Regions from separate parts of the Phreatobacter sp. AB_2022a genome, predicted to be linked through region 2. Evidence: predicted binding sites of a transcription regulator. Region 2 holds the regulator's gene; each other region holds the start of a gene.
The links. Region 2 encodes PhoB, which activates phosphate uptake and scavenging genes when phosphate is short. Its sites were predicted from a motif close to TGTCATNNANCTGTCAT; they were not measured.

Region 1 (4,271 bases), on a different contig from region 2:
CGTTGGCGATGGTGGAGGCGTCCCAGGTCGAGGCGACGAAGGCGAGATAGACCGGGAAGGCGACGATCATGATCCCGACGATGAGGATCAGGTGCGGCAGAAAGTCGAAAATGCTCCTGCGCTCGACCATCAGTACTGGACCTTGCGCTCGATGTAGCGGAACTGGATGGCGGTCAGGCCGATGACGATGATCATCAGGATCACCGACTGGGCGGCCGAGCCGCCGAGGTCGCCGCCGAGACGCCCGTCGGAATAGACCTTGTAGACGAGGGTCTCGGTGCCCTTGGCCGGCCCGCCGCCGGTGGTGGCGTCAATGATGCCGAAGGTGTCGAAGAAGACGTAGACGACATTGACCACCAGCAGGAAGAAGGTGGTCGGCGACAGCAGCGGGAAGATGATGGTCCAGAACCGGCGCATCGGCCGGGCGCCGTCGATCGCCGCCGCTTCGATGACGCTTTTCGGGATCGACTGCAGGCCGGCGAGGAAGAACAGGAAGTTGTAGCTGATCTGCTTCCAGGTCGCCGCCATCACCACGAGCGTCATGGCGTGGCTCTGATTGAGCAGCGGGTTCCAGTCGAAGCCGAGCGAGCGCAGCGACTGCGCGATGAGGCCGAGGGATGGCTGGAACATGAACAGCCAGAGGACGCCGGCAATGGCGGGCGCCACCGCATAGGGCCACATCAGCAGCGCCTTGTAGGCACCGGTGCCGCGGATCTGCTTGTCGGCCTGGATCGCGAGGTAGAGCGACAGGGACAGCGAGAGAAAGGCCACCAGCGCCGAGAAGACGGCCGTGGTGGCGATCGACTTGTAATATTCCGGCTTCGAGAACAGGTCGCGGTAGTTCTCGAACCAGACGAACTCGGTGGACAGGCCGAAGGCATCCTGGATCAGGAAGGACTGCCAGACGGCCTGGGCGGCGGGCCAATAGAAAAAGATCAAGGTGACCGCGAGCTGCGGCATGAGCAGCATGTAGGGCAGCACCTTGCCGTCGAAAACGACCCGCTTGTCCATGGTCCCCCCGGGAGGTGCCGGAGCGGGCAGCTAAGCCCGCCCCGGCTCATCGAGCGATCAGCGCGATACGGTGCGCTCGAACTGGCGCAGCATGGTGTTGCCGCGGGCGACCGCCGCGTCGAGCGCAGCCTGGGCCGGCTTCTGGCCGGCAAGCGCCGCCTCGACCTCCTCGGCCCAGACGTCGCGCAGCTGAACCATGTTGCCGAGCCGGATGCCGCGCGAATTCTCGGTAGGCGGCTTGTTGGTCAGTTCGAGCAGCGGCGTCTCCAAATAGGGGTTCTGGGTGTAGAAGCCGGACGCCTTGACCTGGGCATAGGCGGCGCGCGTGATCGGGATATAGCCGGAATCGGTGTGCAGCTTGGCCTGGCGATTGACGTCCGAGAGGAAGGTGAAGAAGCGCGCGACGCCACGATATTCGGCCGCCGGCTTGCCGCCCATCACCCAGAGCGAGGCGCCGCCCAGCGTCGAGTTCTGCGGCGCGCCCTGGACGTCGGGATAATAGGGCATCGGCGCGTTGCCCCATTCGAACTTCGCGTTGGCGCGCACATTGCCGTAGAAGCCCGAGGAGGTCAGCATGATCGGGCATTCGCCCGAGGTGAACCGGCCCTCGCCCGTATTGGTGCGGCCGGAATAGCTGAAGGTGTTGTCGCGCTGCAGGTCGATCAGGTTCTGCAGGTGGCGGACATGCAGCGGCGAGTTGAAGCGCAGCTCGGTGTCGAAACCGTCGATGCCGTTGGCGCGGGTGGCGAGCGGCACGTTATGCCACAGCGAGAACTGCTCGATGTTCAGCCAGGTGATCCAGGCCGAGGAGAAACCGCACTTGTCGTAGCCGGCGGCACGCAGCTTCTTCGCCGCCTCGAAAACCTCCGGCCAGGTGCGCGGCGGCTGGTCCGGATTGAGGCCGGCGCGGCGGAACGCGTCCTTGTTGTACCACATGACCGAGGACGAGGAGTTGAACGGGAAGGACAACATCTCGCCGCGCGAGGTGGAATAGTAGCCGGCGACGGCAGGCAGGTAAGAGGCCGGGTCGAACGGCTCGTTCGCCTCCTGCATCATCTGGTAGACCGGCTTGATGGCGCCGCGGGCGGCCATCATGGTCGCCGTGCCGACCTCGAAGACCTGCAGGATGTGAGGCGCATTGCCGGCCCGGAAGGCGGCGATGCCGGCGTTCATGGTGTCGGGATAGGACCCTTTGTAGGTCGGAACGACGCGGTATTCGCGCTGCGAAGCGTTGAACTCCTCGGCGAGCTTGACCACCACCTCGTTGTTGGCGCCGGTCATCGCGTGCCACCACTGGATCTCGACCTGGGCCGAGGCGGGGCTGGATACGAGCGCCGCGGCAGCGGCCGCCGCCAGCATGAAACGGCGATTCAACATCAATCATCCTCCCAAAGGCGCGGTTCGACGCCGGTACGGCTTCGGGCGTCAGCAACCCGCGCCGTTCTTGGGTCCGCCGAACGACGGACGGATGACACTCTAATGAAGCTTGTGTGACAGGGCAAAGGGCGGCGCGGCGGATTTCCCCGATTAAGCAAGGACCTGGCAGGTGTCACCTTCCCTGCAAGGGAAGCCTTGCGTCAGGCCGCCGCGACCCGCGCGCTGAGGCCCACGAGGACAAGCGACAGGGCGACGAGCGCGAAGGCGGCGGCCAGGCTCGACGCCGCCGCGACGAAGCCGATGAGGGCAGGGCCGGCGAGGATGCCGGCATAACCGACGGTGGTCACCGCGGCGACCGCCAGCGGCGCCGGCATGGCGGTCTGGCGGCCGAGCACCGAATAGAGCACCGGCACGATGTTGGCGGCGCCGAGCCCGACCATGGCAAAGCCGGCGAGGGCGGCACCGGGCGCCGCGACGAGGACGGCGAGCGCAAGCCCTGAGGCGGCGACGGCAGCGCCTGTCAGCATCACCGCCGGCCCGCCGAGGCGGGCGACGACCCGATCGCCGCTGAGCCGACCGATGGTCATGGCGAGCGCGAAGGCGGCATAGCCGAGTCCGGCCCGGCTCGGATCGACACCCCGTGCGCCGGTCAGGAACACCGCGCTCCAGTCGAGCATGGCGCCCTCGGCCAGGAACACCGCGAAGCAGAGGACCGCGATCAGCACGATCCGCCCGTGCGGCAGGGCGAAGAGCGGCGCGCCGGCACCGCCGCCACGCGCGATCAGGCCGCGGGCGAAGCCGGCCAGCAGAAGAACATTGACCGCCGCGGCGACGAGGACGGCCGCGAGCGGCGTCGCGCCGAGCCAGAGCAGCGTGCTGACACCGCCCGCGCCGGCCATGCCACCGATGCTGAAGAAGCCGTGGAAGCCGGACATCATCGGCCGCCCGCCGGCCCGCTCGACCATCACCGCCTGAATGTTGACGGCGACGTCGATGGCGCCGATGCCGGCGCCGAACAGCAGCAGGGCGATGGCGAGCACGGCAAAGCCGCTGCCGGTCGCCAGCACCGGCAGCGCCACCGAGACGGCAAGTGCCGCCGCGACGACCACGGTCCGGCAGCCGATGCGCTGGGCGAGCGCGCCGGCCAGCGGCATGGCCACCAGCGACCCGGCCCCGAGGCAGAGCAGGAGCACGCCGAGCGCGCCGTCGTCGAGGCCCGCGCGCGCCTTGGCATAGGGCACCAGCGGGGCCCAGGCGGCCATGGCGAAACCGGCGAGGAAGAAGGCGGCCAGCGTCGCGCCGCGGGCGAGCGGCGGCAAGAGGATCACGTCGCTGCGATGGAGCATGCGGCTCGACAAGGGACCGGCCTCGGATACGGGCCTGCCGGTTCAGGCGCGGTGATAGGGGTGACCTGAGAGGATGGTCATCGCCCGGTAGAGCTGCTCGAGCGCCATGACCCGGACGAGCTGATGCGGCCAGGTCATGGTGCCGAAGGACAGGACGAGATCGGCTTCGGCGCGCAGCTCCGGATCGAGCCCGTCCGGCCCGCCGATGACGACGGTCGCCGCGTCCTCGCCCGCATCCTTCCAGGCGCCGAGCCGCCCGGCGAAAGCCTCGCTCGCCAGCGCCTTGCCGCGCTCGTCGAGGAGGATCAGGCGGCCGGCGCGCTTCGCCCTGATGGCGGCGGCCTCCTCGGCCTTGCGCTGGCGCGCATCGCCGGCGCGGCTTTCATCGGTGACGATCAGGTCGAGGCCGCGAAATCCGAGCGCCCTGCCGGCCTTGACGGCCCGGTCCTGATAGCGCTCGGCAAGCTCGGTTTCCGGGCCGGCCTTCATCCGCCCGACGGCCAGGAGGATCAGCCGCATGGCAATTCCGGCCCCACG
Region 2 (4,271 bases):
GCGCCCTCCCCGGGGCGCCGGGAGACCGCCGAGCCGGCCGCGCGGGCCGCGGGGGGCCGGGCCCCGCCGCAGCCGGCCCGCCGCATGCCGCCGGCGGCGGAGTGACCGCCGTGCCGGCCGGGCCATCCGCGGCCCGGCGAGTGCCGCCGGCGGCGGAACTTGCCGATGTGACGGCGGAATGTCTTGTCGCATCCCTTACAAGCGCTTGAATGCTTGGCTTTTTCATCGTCATTGATGTGTCACGTCGCAAGCATAGAACCGTCGTCATACACGGGTAGGGAAAAGCCCCTTTTCCCGAGCCCGCCCAGGAGACCTGCATGACCGAGCATATCGTCAGCGCATTCGAGAACGAGCTGAAGGGCTTGGCGCAACGCGTCGCCGAAATGGGCGGGCTGACCGAGAAGCAGATCGTCGGCGCCATCGACGCCTTGATTCGCGGCGACGTGGCGCTGGCCTCGACGGTGCGCGCCGCCGATCCGGCGATCGATGCCATGCAGCGCGAGATCGAGGAGGCCGGCATCCTGGTGATCGCCAAGCGCCAGCCGATGGCCATCGACCTGCGCGAGATCGTCGCCGCGCTGCGCATCGCGGCCGATCTCGAGCGGATCGCCGATCTCGCCAAGAACATCGCCAAGCGGGTCATCGCGATCAACGGCTCGCTGCCGCTGCCGAAGGTCACCGGCGGTTTCGATGCCATGGCCCGCCTCGCGCTGGAGCGCATCAAGGAGGTGCTCGACGCCTTCGCCCAGCGCGACGTCGCGGCCGCGCTGGAGGTCTGGAAGTCGGACGGCGATATCGACGCGCTCTACAATTCGCTGTTCCGCGAGCTGCTGACCTACATGCTCGAGGATCCGCGCAATATCGGCGCCTGCACCCACCTCCTGTTCTGCGCCAAGAACCTCGAGCGGATCGGCGACCACGCAACCAACATCGCCGAGACGATCTACTACGTGGTCAACGGTACGACGCTCGCCGAGGAGCGGCCGAAGCTCGACACCACGTCGATCGTCTCGGCCGGCTCCTGACCAACAAGGGACTGAACTCATGACCGCACGCATCATGGTGGTCGAAGACGAAGAACCGATCACCGTCCTGCTCCGCTACAATCTCGAAGCCGAAGGCTATCGCGTCGAAACCGTGATGCGGGGCGACGAGGCGGAGGTGCGGCTGCGCGAGGCGGTCCCCGATCTGATGCTGCTCGACTGGATGCTGCCGGGCCTGTCCGGCATCGAGCTGTGCCGGCGCATCCGGCTGCGCGCCGAGACCGAGCGGCTGCCGGTGATCATGCTCACCGCCCGCGGCGAGGAGGGCGAGCGCGTGCGCGGCCTGGCTACCGGCGCCGACGACTATGTGGTCAAGCCGTTCTCGGTGCCTGAGCTGCTGGCGCGCATCCGCGCGCTGCTGCGCCGGGCCAAGCCGGAACATCTCTCCAGCCTGTTGAAGTCGGGCGATATCGAGCTCGACCGCGAGACCCGCCGGGTGCATCGGTCGGGTCGCGAGATCACGCTCGGGCCGACCGAGTTCCGCCTGCTCGAATTCCTCATGCAGTCGCCGGGCCGCGTCTATACCCGCGAGCAGCTGCTCGACGGTGTCTGGGGCCGCGACGTCTATATCGACGAGCGCACGGTGGACGTGCATATCGGCCGCCTGCGCAAGGCGGTGAAGCGCGGCCGCGAGGCCGATCCGATTCGCACCGTGCGCGGCTCGGGCTACGCCTTCAACGAGCGCTTCGCCGGGGCGGCGTAGGCCCGCGCCCGGGAGCGCGAGCCTCGAACCACGGCCGGCCTCGATGCCGTTGGCGTCGGTCCGGACGCGATCCGGCCTCAGCTCAGCCGTTCGATCGCCCGGCCCAGAACGCGCTTGTAGTCCACGAAATCGATGAAGATGCCGTGCGGACCGGCATCGGCCGGCCGCGGCCCGGCGCAATGCCGGCCGATTTCGCGGCGGAAGGCTGCCGCACGCACCGGCCGGTCGCGCCGCGCCGTCAGATAGCTCGCCACCGCCCGTGCCTGCAGGTCGCGCCCGGGCCAGCCGATGCCGCCGCCCTCGATCATGCCGACGACGAAGAGGTTGTTGTCCGCCGGCGGAAAGATGTTGAGATAGAGGTGCGGGGCGGGGGCCTGCCAGTTCAGCTCGCTCTTCAGCGCGGCCTCGTCCAGGAACGGGAAGGTGATCCGGTAGCCGGTCGCGAACAGCACGAGATCGACCTCGTCGGCGCGGCCGTCGGTGAAGATGACGCGATCGTCGTCGAGCCGGGCGAGCGGCGGCCTCAGGCCGATATCGCCCTGGCCGAGATGCTGCAGCACCAGCGTGTTGACGATTGGCGTGCGGTCATACAGCCGGTGCGCCGGGCGCGGCAGGCCGTAGCGTTCCGGCGGGCCCACGACGAAACCGAGCACGGCCTCGTGCACGATCGAGCGGAGGCGTCGGGGCAGAACGAAGCGGGCCTTGTGATTGGCCTCGTCGGCGGGCCTGCCGCGGAGGAATTTCGGGGTGAAATGATTGCCGCCGCGCACCGACCACAGGACCTTGGCTGCGCGGTGCACCGCATCGACGGCCAGATCGCAGCCGGTATTGCCCATGCCGACGATCAGCACGCGCCGGTCGGCGAAGATGTCGGGGCTCTTGTAGGTCTTGGCATGCATGAGGTCGCCGGTGAAGGTGCCGGGCACGGCCGGCAGTTCCGGGTCGCTCAGATGGCCGTTGGCGATCACGACGCCGGCATAGGTCTCGCTCGTCCCGTCGTCGAAGGTCGCCTGCCAGCGGCCGTCCTCCTGGGCGAGCCGGGTCACGGCACGGTTGAAGCGGATCGACGGGTAGAGGTCGAAATGGCCGGCGAAGGCCTTGAGGTAGTCGAAGACCTGGGTGTGGTGCGGATAGGCCGGCCAGTCGGCCGGCATCGGATAGTCGGCGAAGGCCGTGGTGGTCTTGGACGAAATGAGATGGGTGGTCTGATAGATGCTGCTCGACGGCGCGCCGTAGAGCCACTGGCCGCCGACATCGAGATTGCACTCGACCACCTGGAAGGGCAGTCCCGTCTCCTTGAACACCCGCGCGGTGGCAAGTCCCGACGGGCCGGCGCCGATGATGAGATAGGTCATGCCGCGGCCCTCGCCTGCCAGTAGCGATCGAAGGTCTCGGCCGCCGACAGGGTCGGCCGGTAGCCGAACCGGGTCTTCAGCCGATCATTGGCGAGCACCGGCCGGTACTGCAGGAAATTGACCTGCGCCGGGCCGAGCGTCGTCAGGCCGAGCCGGTTCGCGAGCCCGAGTGCCAGGCGCATCAGCCCGGGGGGAACGGCGAGGTAGGGCTTGCCGATCCGCCTGGCGATCTCGGCAAGCGTCAGCGTGCCGTCGCCGGCCAGATTGTAGATGCCGGGCGGGCTTTCCGCCGCGCAGGCGCGGCCGAGGGCCGCCACCACATCGGTCTCGCTGACGAGGCTGAAGGGCGTCGCGCTGCCGGCAAGGCCGATCACCACGGGCCGCTCGAAAATGGCGGTGATCTGGTTGGCGACGCCCGGGCCCAGCACGGTGCAGGGGCGGAACACGACCTGTTCGAGGTCCGGATGGGCCAGCCGCGCGGCGGCGAGCAGTTCCTCGACCTGCCGCTTGTGCCGGGAATAGGGGAAATCCTCGTTGCCGCGCAGCGGGCTGTCCTCGGTGAGCGGAACGGCATTGTCGGCATGATAGCCATAGGCAGCGCCGCTCGAGGTCACCACCAGGCGGCGCGCGCCGGCGGCGAGGCATGCCGCCACGACATGACCGGTGCCGACGACGTCGATCTCGCGGTCGCGCGCGGCATCGCCGCCGGCGGCGACCACCGATGCCAGATGCACCACGACGCGCGGGCGGGCCGCGGCGATCCGGTCGGCGAGCGCGGGATCGCGAATGTCGGCCTGCTCGTAGCGGATGCCGGGGACCGGGGCGGCGGGCGCCCGGATGTCGAGCCCGACGACCGGTTCGCCGCCGCCGGCAAGCTGCCGCACCAGGGCAGCGCCGATGAAGCCAGCTGCGCCCGTGACCAGGATGCCCGTGTTCATTCCGCCGCCGCCCTGCGGTCGCGGCGGGTCCAGAAGGCGGCGAGGGCCCAGCCGGAAACGATGTGCCAGACCCCCCAGCCGGCGGCGATCAGGGCGGCACCGCCCAGGGCGTCGAACTGGTTGAGAATCAGGGCAAGGCCCAAGCCGGAATTGTGCATGCTCACCTCGATGGCCATCGCGCGGGTATCGTAGTCGCTGAGGCGCCACAGGCGCGCCGACAGCCAGCCGATGC
Region 3 (4,271 bases), on a different contig from region 2:
CTGGAACGACCTGTTCTGGCCGCTGATCGCGGTCTCCGGCAAGGGTGAGCTCGCGACGCCGGCGCTTGGCGTCATCTATTTCCGCACCGAGGAGGCGGGGGACGATTTCGGCGCGCTGATGGCCGCCGCGACGCTCACCACCCTGCCGCTGGTCGCAGCCTTCCTTCTCGCCCAGCGGCGCTTCGTCGAGGGCATCACCATGACCGGCCTCAAGGGCTGAGGCGTGCCGATCCATTGGACTGAGCTGGAGCCTTTTCCATGTCCCGACCGATCACTTCCCTGCCGCTCGACCGCCGCGCGGCACTCGGCCTCATGGCCGGCGCGGCCACGATCGGCATGCCCTCCGTCGTGCGCGCCCAGACGATCGAACTGGTCGCGCACTATTCCATGCCGCCGATCTTCAAGGAGGCGCAGGAGAGCCTAGCCGAAGCGTTCAACCGCCGGAGCGACAAGGTCAAGGTCGGCTATGTCAATCCGACCCCGACCTACGAGGAGGGCGCACAGCTGATCCTGCGCCAGGCGACGACCGGCGGGCTGCCCGATGTCTCCTTCCAGGGGCTGAACCGGCTGCGTCTGTTCTCCGAGCGCGGCATCGCCGCCGACCTGAAGCCGTTCCTGGCACGCGAGGGCGACGTCGAAAAGCTCGGCTATTCCGCGCCGCTGCTCGGCCTCGGCTTCCACGGCGGCGTGCAGTGCGGCCTGGCCTTCGCGACCTCCAATCCGATCAGCTACCTGAATGCCGACCTGCTGCGCCGCGTCGGCCAGGATCCGGATCGCTTCCCGACCCATTGGGACGAGGTGATCGCGCTCGCCGCCCGCATCTATGCGCTCGGCGACGGCAACGAAGGCATGTTCTTCCGCTGGCCGGGCGACGACTGGATGTTCTCGGCCCTGCTCTACGGCCATGGCGGCCGCATGCTGACGCCCGACGAAACCAAGGTCGCCTTCGACGGGCCGGAAGGCCTTGCCGCGCTGAAACTGCTCGATCGCATGGTCAAGGAGGGCAAGATGCCGAATTTCGGCGCCTCCGCCACCTCCACCGCCGATCTCCAGGCTTTCGGCGCCGGCAAGCTCGGCGCCATGTTCCGCACCACCGCGCAGGTTCGCCAGGTCTCGGGCATGGTCGGCCGCAATTTCGAATTGCGCACCACCACCCTGCCGGTGATCGATCCGGTCAAGGGCCGCCTGCCGACCGGCGGCGCGGGCGTCATGCTCGTCGCCAAGAATCCGGCGCGCCAGGCGGCCGCCTGGGAATTCATGAAATTTGTGACATCGGCCGAGGGCACCGCCATCATGGCGCGCAATACCGGCTACGTGCCGTGCAACCAGATCGCCATCGACGATCCCGCCCATCTCGGCGCCTTCTATGCGGCCAACCCGCTGTTCCAGGCGGCGACCAGGCAGGTTCACCTGATGATCCCCTGGTATGCCTTCCCCGGCCAGAACTCGGTGCGGGTCACCCAGATCATGGTCGACAATCTCGCCCGCATCGCCGAGCAGAAGGCGAGCCCGGAAGAGGTCCTGCGCGACATGGCACGCGAGGTCGCAAGGCTCATTCCCCGCGCCTGAGCTGTCATAATCGCGCGCTTGCACCGTCCGAAGAGCCGGCCGGAATCGGCCGGCGGGCCGCGCCGCGGGCCGCCATGGGTGCTCTGCGACAATCCGGCCCGCCCCTCACGGCGGGCCGGAAAACGCTGCGATGTCAGCATCTTGGATGCCCACCCTCAGATCCCGGACGGCGCGCGCTTCTCCTAAAGTCAGCAGCTTTTGTCACGATCGTCACACACCTGTCATCGAGAGCAGCCAGAGGTGGGGGAGCAGATCGCAGTTTTTTCTGGCACTCGAGGTACCCCAATCATGTTCAAGCGGATCTCAGCTGCGGCGGCTCTGGCCGTTGCGACACTCTTCGCGCAGCCGGCCGCGGCCCAGGGCGTCGAGTTCACGGGAGCCGGCGCCACGTTCCCGGCCCCGGTCTATAACGCCTGGGCGGCCGCCTTTAAGCAGGCCACCAACAACACGCTGAACTACCAGGCCATCGGCTCGGGCGGCGGCATCAACCAGATCCAGAACCGCACGGTCGATTTCGGCGCCTCCGACGCCCCGGTTCCGAGCGAGCGCCTGACGCAGCAGAAGCTGGTTCAGTTCCCGGCCGTCATCGGCGCGGTGGTGTTCATCGTCAATCTCGACGGCGTGAACAAGAACCAGCTCAAGCTGACCGGCGAGATCGTCGCCGACATCTATCTCGGCACCATCAAGACCTGGAACGATGCGCGCATCGCCGCGATCAATCCGGGCGTGACCCTGCCGAACCTGGCGATCCAGCCGATCTACCGCTCGGACGCCTCCGGCACGACCTTCGTCACGACCAGCTACCTCTCGGAAGCCAGCGCCAAGTGGAAGGCCGAAGTCAGCGCCGCCACCTCGGTGCAGTGGCGCACCGGCGCGGGCGCTCGCGGCAATGACGGCGTTGCCGGTGCCGTGCGCAACACCAAGGGCGCGATCGGTTATGTCGAATATGCCTTCGCCGCCGAGAACAACCTGACCACCACCCAGCTGCAGAACGCCGCCGGCCAGTTCGTCGAGCCGACCACCCCGAACTTCCAGGCTGCCGCCGCCGCCGCGGATTGGGAGAACGCCCGCGACCTCGCCGCTTCGATGATCAACAAGCCGGGCGCGCAGAGCTGGCCGATCGTCAGCCCGACCTACATCCTGTTCCCGCGCGACCCCCGCGATGCCGGCCGTGCCCGCGCCGCGCTGGACTTCTTCTCCTGGTCGTTCGCCGCCGAGGGCGGCAAGATCGCCGAGCGCCTGCACTACATCCCGCTGCCGGCGAGCGTCGTGACCCGCGTCAAGGCCGCCTGGGCCAACATCCAGAACGCCCAGGGCCAGCCGATCTGGACCGGCCCGAGCCAGTAAGCCAAAGAGAACGATGCCCGCGCCGGCCACGGCGCGGGCATCCCACTGTCCGACGCCGTGCCTCTCCGCGACCGAGCCCTGTGAGACCTCATCCCGTGACAACTGTCGCCGAGCCTTCGCTAACCACAGACCGAAGCTCCAACCTGGCGCGCACCATCCGGCGCGGCCAGCTGGCCGACGCCGTTTTCCACGCCCTGCTGTGGGCGTCCGGTGCGCTCGTCCTCCTCATCCTCGGCGCGATGATCGCCCTGCTGGCCTATGACGGCTGGCCGGCGCTGCGCCATTTCGGCGCCGCTTTCTACACGACCGCCATCTGGAACCCGGTGACCGAGCGCTTCGGCGCCGCGTCCATGCTGTTCGGCACGCTGGTGACCGCCGTCATCGCGGTGATCGTCGCCGTCCCGGTCTCCTTCGGCATCGCCTTCTTCCTCACCGAGGTCTGCCCCCAGCGGCTGCGCAAGCCGATCGGCGTGACCATCCAGCTGCTGGCCGCGGTGCCTTCGATCATCTTCGGCATGTGGGGGGCACTCGTCGTGGCCCCGCTGATCGCGGCCTATATCCAGACGCCGCTGATCGCCGCGCTGTCCTGGCTGCCCGTCGTCGGCGAGGTCTTCGCCGGCCCGCCGCAGCAGTTCAGCGTGTTCACCGCGGGCATCATCCTGGCCCTGATGATCCTGCCCTTCATCACGGCCATGTTCGTCGAGACGCTGGAATCGGTGCCCGCCATGCTGGCCGAATCGGCCTACGGCATCGGCGCCACCACCTGGGAAGTGTTCCGCAGCGTGCGCGTGCCCTACGGCCGCACGGCGATGGTCGGCGCCGGCATGCTGGGGCTCGGCCGGGCGCTGGGCGAGACCATGGCGGTCACCTTCGTCATCGGCAATGCCAACCGCATCAGCACGTCGATCTTCGCGCCCGGCTCGTCGATCGCCTCGGTCATCGCCAACGAGTTCGGCGAGGCGCAGGCCGGCAGCCTGAAGCTCCACGCGCTGCTGCAGCTCGGCTTCGCCCTGTTCGTCATCTCCTTCATCGTGCTGGCCATCTCGCGCTGGCTCGTGCGCAGCCGCCTGGACTAAAGGACCGCCATGGCTACCCCCTCCACCGGCCGCATGAACCGGCGGCTCTTCGCCGACAAGGTCGTCAAGGCGATCTCGACCGGCTTCGCCGTGGTCGCGCTGCTGCTGCTCGCCTGGATCCTCTGGACGCTCGTCTATAACGGCCTCTCGGCGATCAGCATCACGACCTTCACCAACGATGCCTTCGGCCGCCCGCAGGGCCTGATGAACGCCATTGTCGGCTCGCTGCTGCAGGTCGGCATCGCCACCGTCATCGCGACCCCGGTCGGCGTGCTCGCC
Region 4 (4,271 bases), on a different contig from region 2:
TACGGCATTCCGATCGCCATCGACCATCTGCTGCGCGAAGGCCGGACCGTCGTGTGCAATGTCTCGCGCTCGATCCTGGACGCGGCCCGCCGGCGCTACCAGAGCGTGATCGTGGTCGAGATCACCGCGCCGCCCGCCGTGCTCGCGGCCCGCGTCGCGGCGCGCGGCCGGTCGAGCGACGGCGACCCGTCCGCGCGCGTCGCCCGCCGCGTCGAGACCGGCGCGCCGGCCGACGTCACCATCCTCAACGACGGCCCGGTGGAAGCGGCCGTCGAGCACTTCCTCGCGGTCCTGGTCGCGCCGGTCGCGTGAGATTCCGCGCGCGATTGCGCGGCATTGCGGGTGGCCGTGGTTCGAAGCCCGCGCCAGGGCGCGGGCTCCTCACCCACGAGGGTCGGCAAAGCATGACATCAAGCGCGGTCATGAAGCGCTTCGCACAGGGCTTCATGAGCAAGCCTGCTGCCATTCACCTCCCCAGCTCATGGTGAGGTGGGAGCGAAGCGACCCTCGAACCACGGCCGCGCCTGGTGCCATGTAGCCTTAAGCGGTTACGCGCCTCGAACCACGGCGCCCTTCCCGCCAACCACCTGCGCAAGCCCCTCCCCCTGGAAAAGCCGCGCCGGCGCGATAGCTTCTGGCTGCAGCGGGGCGTCAGCCCCGCGCCGGCACGCCAGGAGGAACCGCCCCGTGAACCGCTATGTCGCCCGCATTCCCATGATGGTGCATTGCCCCGAGCCCATGGAATTTGCCATCAAGGATGTGCTGGAAGGCGAATACGAGGCCGATTACGACGGTATCGGCCTCGATATTCTCGATATCGGCGCCAATGTCGGCTCCTTCGCGCTCTGGGCCGCGGCCCGCTGGCCGGGCAGCCATGTGCGCTCCTTCGAGCCGCATCCGGGCACCTTCGACTACCTGAAGCGCAACACCGCGGGCCGGCGCGACATCACCATCGTCAATGCGGCGCTGTTCCCCGGCCCCGCGCGGCGGGCGACCTTCGTCAGCCGCTATGCCGGCGACGGCGAATCCGGGCTCGCGGCCTATTCCGGCGACACCTTCGTCGCCGGCCACATGGCCGAGACCTACGAGGTCGACGTCGTCGATCCGGCGAGCCTGCCCTCGGCCGACGTCGTCAAGATCGACATCGAGGGTGGCGAGGGCGACGTGCTCGCCCATCTCGACCTGTCGAAGACCTCGCTGGTCCTGCTCGAATTCCAGAACCGCCGGAACCGCGAGCAGATCCGCGCGACCCTGTCCGGCGATTTCCAGATCCTGCACGACGAGGAATGTTCCTGGGATCCGCTGCTCGGCTATGCCGGCTATCGCGCCGACCTGAAGGGCGATGCCTATGGCCGCATCTTCGCGGTGCGCCGCAACGTGACGCGGATGACGCGGCGGCCGTCCATCGACCGGTGACGGCCCGACCGGAAAGACAAGGGCCCGGTCTGCACCGGGCCCTCGGCTGTCTGCGACCGGCGCCGCTCAGCGGGCGCGCAGGAATTCCGGCACGCGCAGCAGCACCATCTCGTTGTCGTCGGCCTGGTTCGGATCGCGGCTCGAGGAGAACGGCAGGTTGTTGTCGTTGCCGACGATGATGTGGTCGGCATCGACCACGTCGACATTCTCGATGGTGAAGAACGGGAACTGGAAGTGGCCGCCCGACAGCGGCTTGCGGGCGCGGCTGTCCGGATCCTGGATGCGCAGGAGGTCGATGAAGCCGATCTTGCGCACCGGGCCGCCGGCATTGGCGTCGGTCATCTCGATCTTCCAGACGCGCTTGATGCGCGGCAGGGCGTGGAAGCAGGTCTCGGCGCGCTGGCCCTGCGGGCAGGCCCGCTCCGGCACGCCCTCATTGTCGTCGCGCACGATGATCAGGCCGGTCGTGCCGTCGATCATGTTGAAGTCGCCGATCGAGAGGTTGTTCTCCTCCAGCACGAACTTCCAGTGGCGTCCGGTCCAGCGGCCGGCCTGCACGTCGAATTCCAGGATGCGCAGGTACTGCTTGCCGTCGAGCATTTCGAGGCCGTTGCTCTGGGGATCCCACAGCGCGCCTTCGAGCAGCGGATAGAGGAAGCGGCCGTCGGGCGAGGCCGCCATGCCCTCGAAACCCTTGGACCGGCGCACCCGGAAGTCGACCGGGCCGCCCGGCACGGCCGGCGTCGTCACCGCGGGATGGTCGGGCGAGCGCACCACCTGGCCGTCGACCTGGGTCTCGAACACCGCTTCCACCTTGCCGGTCATGTCGACGCGGATGAGGTAGGGGCCGAGCTCGTCGCCGATCCAGATCTTGCCGCCGATGATCTGGAAGCTCTCGGTGTCGAAGTCGGCGCCGGTCAGGTAGCGCCGCTCGGTGCCCTCGTTGGCGATGCGGAACGGCACCTTTTTGTCGGGATCGGACAGGAAGACGGTCTCCAGGCGCTCGAACGAGCCCTTCTCCCAGTCGATCCGGTAGCGGTTGAGATAGAGCATCGAATCCGGCGAATTGGCCTTGGAGCCGAAACCGTTGTCGGTCAGCACCCAGAACGTGCCGTCGGCCATGCGCCGGATGCCGGAATGCCCCTGGGCCGGCTGGCCGCGGAACGGCAGCGACAGGCCCGTCGGGCGGCCGGCGGAGCGGCCCATGATGGTGCCGACGGCATCGACGCGCGCCGGGCCGGTGAACTTGCCGGAGACCTGCAGGTCGGCCGGCGCGTCGGCCGGCGGCTGGATGAAGGTCGCCGCCGGCAGCAGGGCATGGCCGGCGAGACGGGCCGGGAACTCCTGCTGGGCGAGGACCGGCGTGGCCGCGAGGAGGGCGGCGGCGAAAATCAGGGCGCGCATCAAGGGCTCCGGACATATCGAGGAACGGGCGCTCCTTGGCGGATCAGCCTGACAGCGGCGTAACGGATCGATGACGGCGGGATGACGGGCCACAGATGGCCTGGCATTGCGACGCTCGGCCGCAGAGGACGGCCGCGGCGGGCGGTGCCGCGGGCGGCCGTCGTTCCGGGCTGCCATCGTTCTGCCCCATCAAGGCTTATCAGAGCTGGGCAAGCCGGCTACGCGTACCTATCTGTTGGTTCGGACCGGCCTGCCCATATGAGCGCTTTGGCGGTCTTCTGTGTCCGAGTGCTGCCGTTTATGATCGCATCCCGCCTATCGGATCCCGCCTCATGCCGCGCGAGACGTTACCGGACCAGACCCAGGATGCGGAGGCCAAGGCCCTCGCCGCCCGGCGGCGCGCCGATCTCGAACTGGCCGCGCCGGCGCCCTCGCGCGGGGTCGGCCTGTCGGGCAAGCTGCTGATGCTCACCGCCATCTTCGTGATGGTGGCGGAAATCCTCATCTTCCTGCCTTCGGTCGCGACCTACCGGATCAGCTGGCTCGACGACCGGCTGGCCTCGGCGCGCACCGCCGCCCTGGTGCTGGAGGCGGCGCCCACCGGCATGGTGCCGGAGGCGCTGATGCGCGAGCTCCTGAACAGCGCCGGCGCCCAGGCCGTGGCGCTGAAGACCGGCACGACGCGCCGCCTGCTCGCCGTCTCCGAGCAGCCGCCGGAGGTCGACGTGACCGTCGACATGCGCGAGCGCACGCTGATGGGCTCGATCGGCGATGCCTTCGACACGCTGTTCGCGCGCGACGGCCGCATCCTGCGCGTCATGGGCACGGCGCCGCGGGCCGGCGACTTCGTCGAGATCGTGCTGGACGAGACGCCGCTCAGGCGCGCCATGCTGCGCTTCTCGAAGACCATCATCCTCCTGTCGCTGCTGATCTCCTGCATCACCGGCGCGCTGGTCTATCTGACGCTGCACCTGATGTTCGTGCGGCCGATGGCGCGGCTGACCAGCACCATGATCGCCTTCCGCGAGAATCCGGAGGATCTGAGCCGGGTGATCGTGCCGAGCGGCCGCAAGGACGAGGTCGGCGTCGCCGAATACGAGCTGCAGACCATGCAGCAGTCGCTGCACGACACGCTGGCGCAGCGCTCACGCCTCGCCGCCCTCGGCCTCGCGGTCTCCAAGATCAACCACGACCTGCGCAACCTGCTCGCCTCCGCCCAGCTGTTCTCCGACCGGCTCGCCGACGTGCCGGATCCGACCGTGCAGCGATTCGCGCCGAAGATGATCCAGGCGCTCGACCGGGCCATCGCCTTCTGCCAGTCGACCCTGTCCTATGGCCGCGCCCACGAGGCCCCGCCCCAGCGCGCCGCCGTGCGCCTCGCAGCGCTCGCCGACGAGGTGCGCGACACGATGGGTCTCGGCTTCGAGGCGCGCATCGCCTTCATCAACGGC

Region 1: ugpB (sn-glycerol-3-phosphate ABC transporter substrate-binding protein UgpB) is a predicted target of PhoB. The motif match lies at 2,469-2,485, and genes of this name have one in related genera.
Region 3: pstS (phosphate ABC transporter substrate-binding protein PstS) is a predicted target of PhoB. The motif match lies at 1,778-1,794, and genes of this name have one in related genera.
Region 4: OZ671_RS09675 (esterase-like activity of phytase family protein) is a predicted target of PhoB. The motif match lies at 2,891-2,907, and genes of this name have one in related genera.

Annotation. Positions count from the first base shown of each region.
Region 1 covers NZ_JAPSET010000033.1:19,760-24,030, reverse strand. Annotated here, with positions in the region: gene ugpE (sn-glycerol-3-phosphate ABC transporter permease UgpE) at 1-130, opposite strand, end outside; gene ugpA (sn-glycerol-3-phosphate ABC transporter permease UgpA) at 130-1,011, opposite strand; gene ugpB (sn-glycerol-3-phosphate ABC transporter substrate-binding protein UgpB) at 1,069-2,388, opposite strand; gene OZ671_RS21695 (MFS transporter) at 2,589-3,734, opposite strand; gene rlmH (23S rRNA (pseudouridine(1915)-N(3))-methyltransferase RlmH) at 3,777-4,253, opposite strand.
Region 2 covers NZ_JAPSET010000015.1:3-4,273, forward strand. Annotated here, with positions in the region: gene phoU (phosphate signaling complex protein PhoU) at 318-1,025, shown strand; gene phoB (phosphate regulon transcriptional regulator PhoB) at 1,045-1,746, shown strand; gene OZ671_RS12710 (flavin-containing monooxygenase) at 1,824-3,101, opposite strand; gene OZ671_RS12715 (SDR family oxidoreductase) at 3,098-4,039, opposite strand; gene OZ671_RS12720 (bile acid:sodium symporter family protein) at 4,036-4,271, opposite strand, start outside.
Region 3 covers NZ_JAPSET010000029.1:17,978-22,248, reverse strand. Annotated here, with positions in the region: gene OZ671_RS20095 (carbohydrate ABC transporter permease) at 1-220, shown strand, start outside; gene OZ671_RS20090 (ABC transporter substrate-binding protein) at 259-1,569, shown strand; gene pstS (phosphate ABC transporter substrate-binding protein PstS) at 1,858-2,916, shown strand; gene pstC (phosphate ABC transporter permease subunit PstC) at 3,012-3,992, shown strand; gene pstA (phosphate ABC transporter permease PstA) at 4,002-4,271, shown strand, end outside.
Region 4 covers NZ_JAPSET010000010.1:99,327-103,597, forward strand. Annotated here, with positions in the region: gene phnN (phosphonate metabolism protein/1,5-bisphosphokinase (PRPP-forming) PhnN) at 1-312, shown strand, start outside; gene OZ671_RS09670 (FkbM family methyltransferase) at 688-1,416, shown strand; gene OZ671_RS09675 (esterase-like activity of phytase family protein) at 1,483-2,820, opposite strand; gene OZ671_RS09680 (ATP-binding protein) at 3,153-4,271, shown strand, end outside.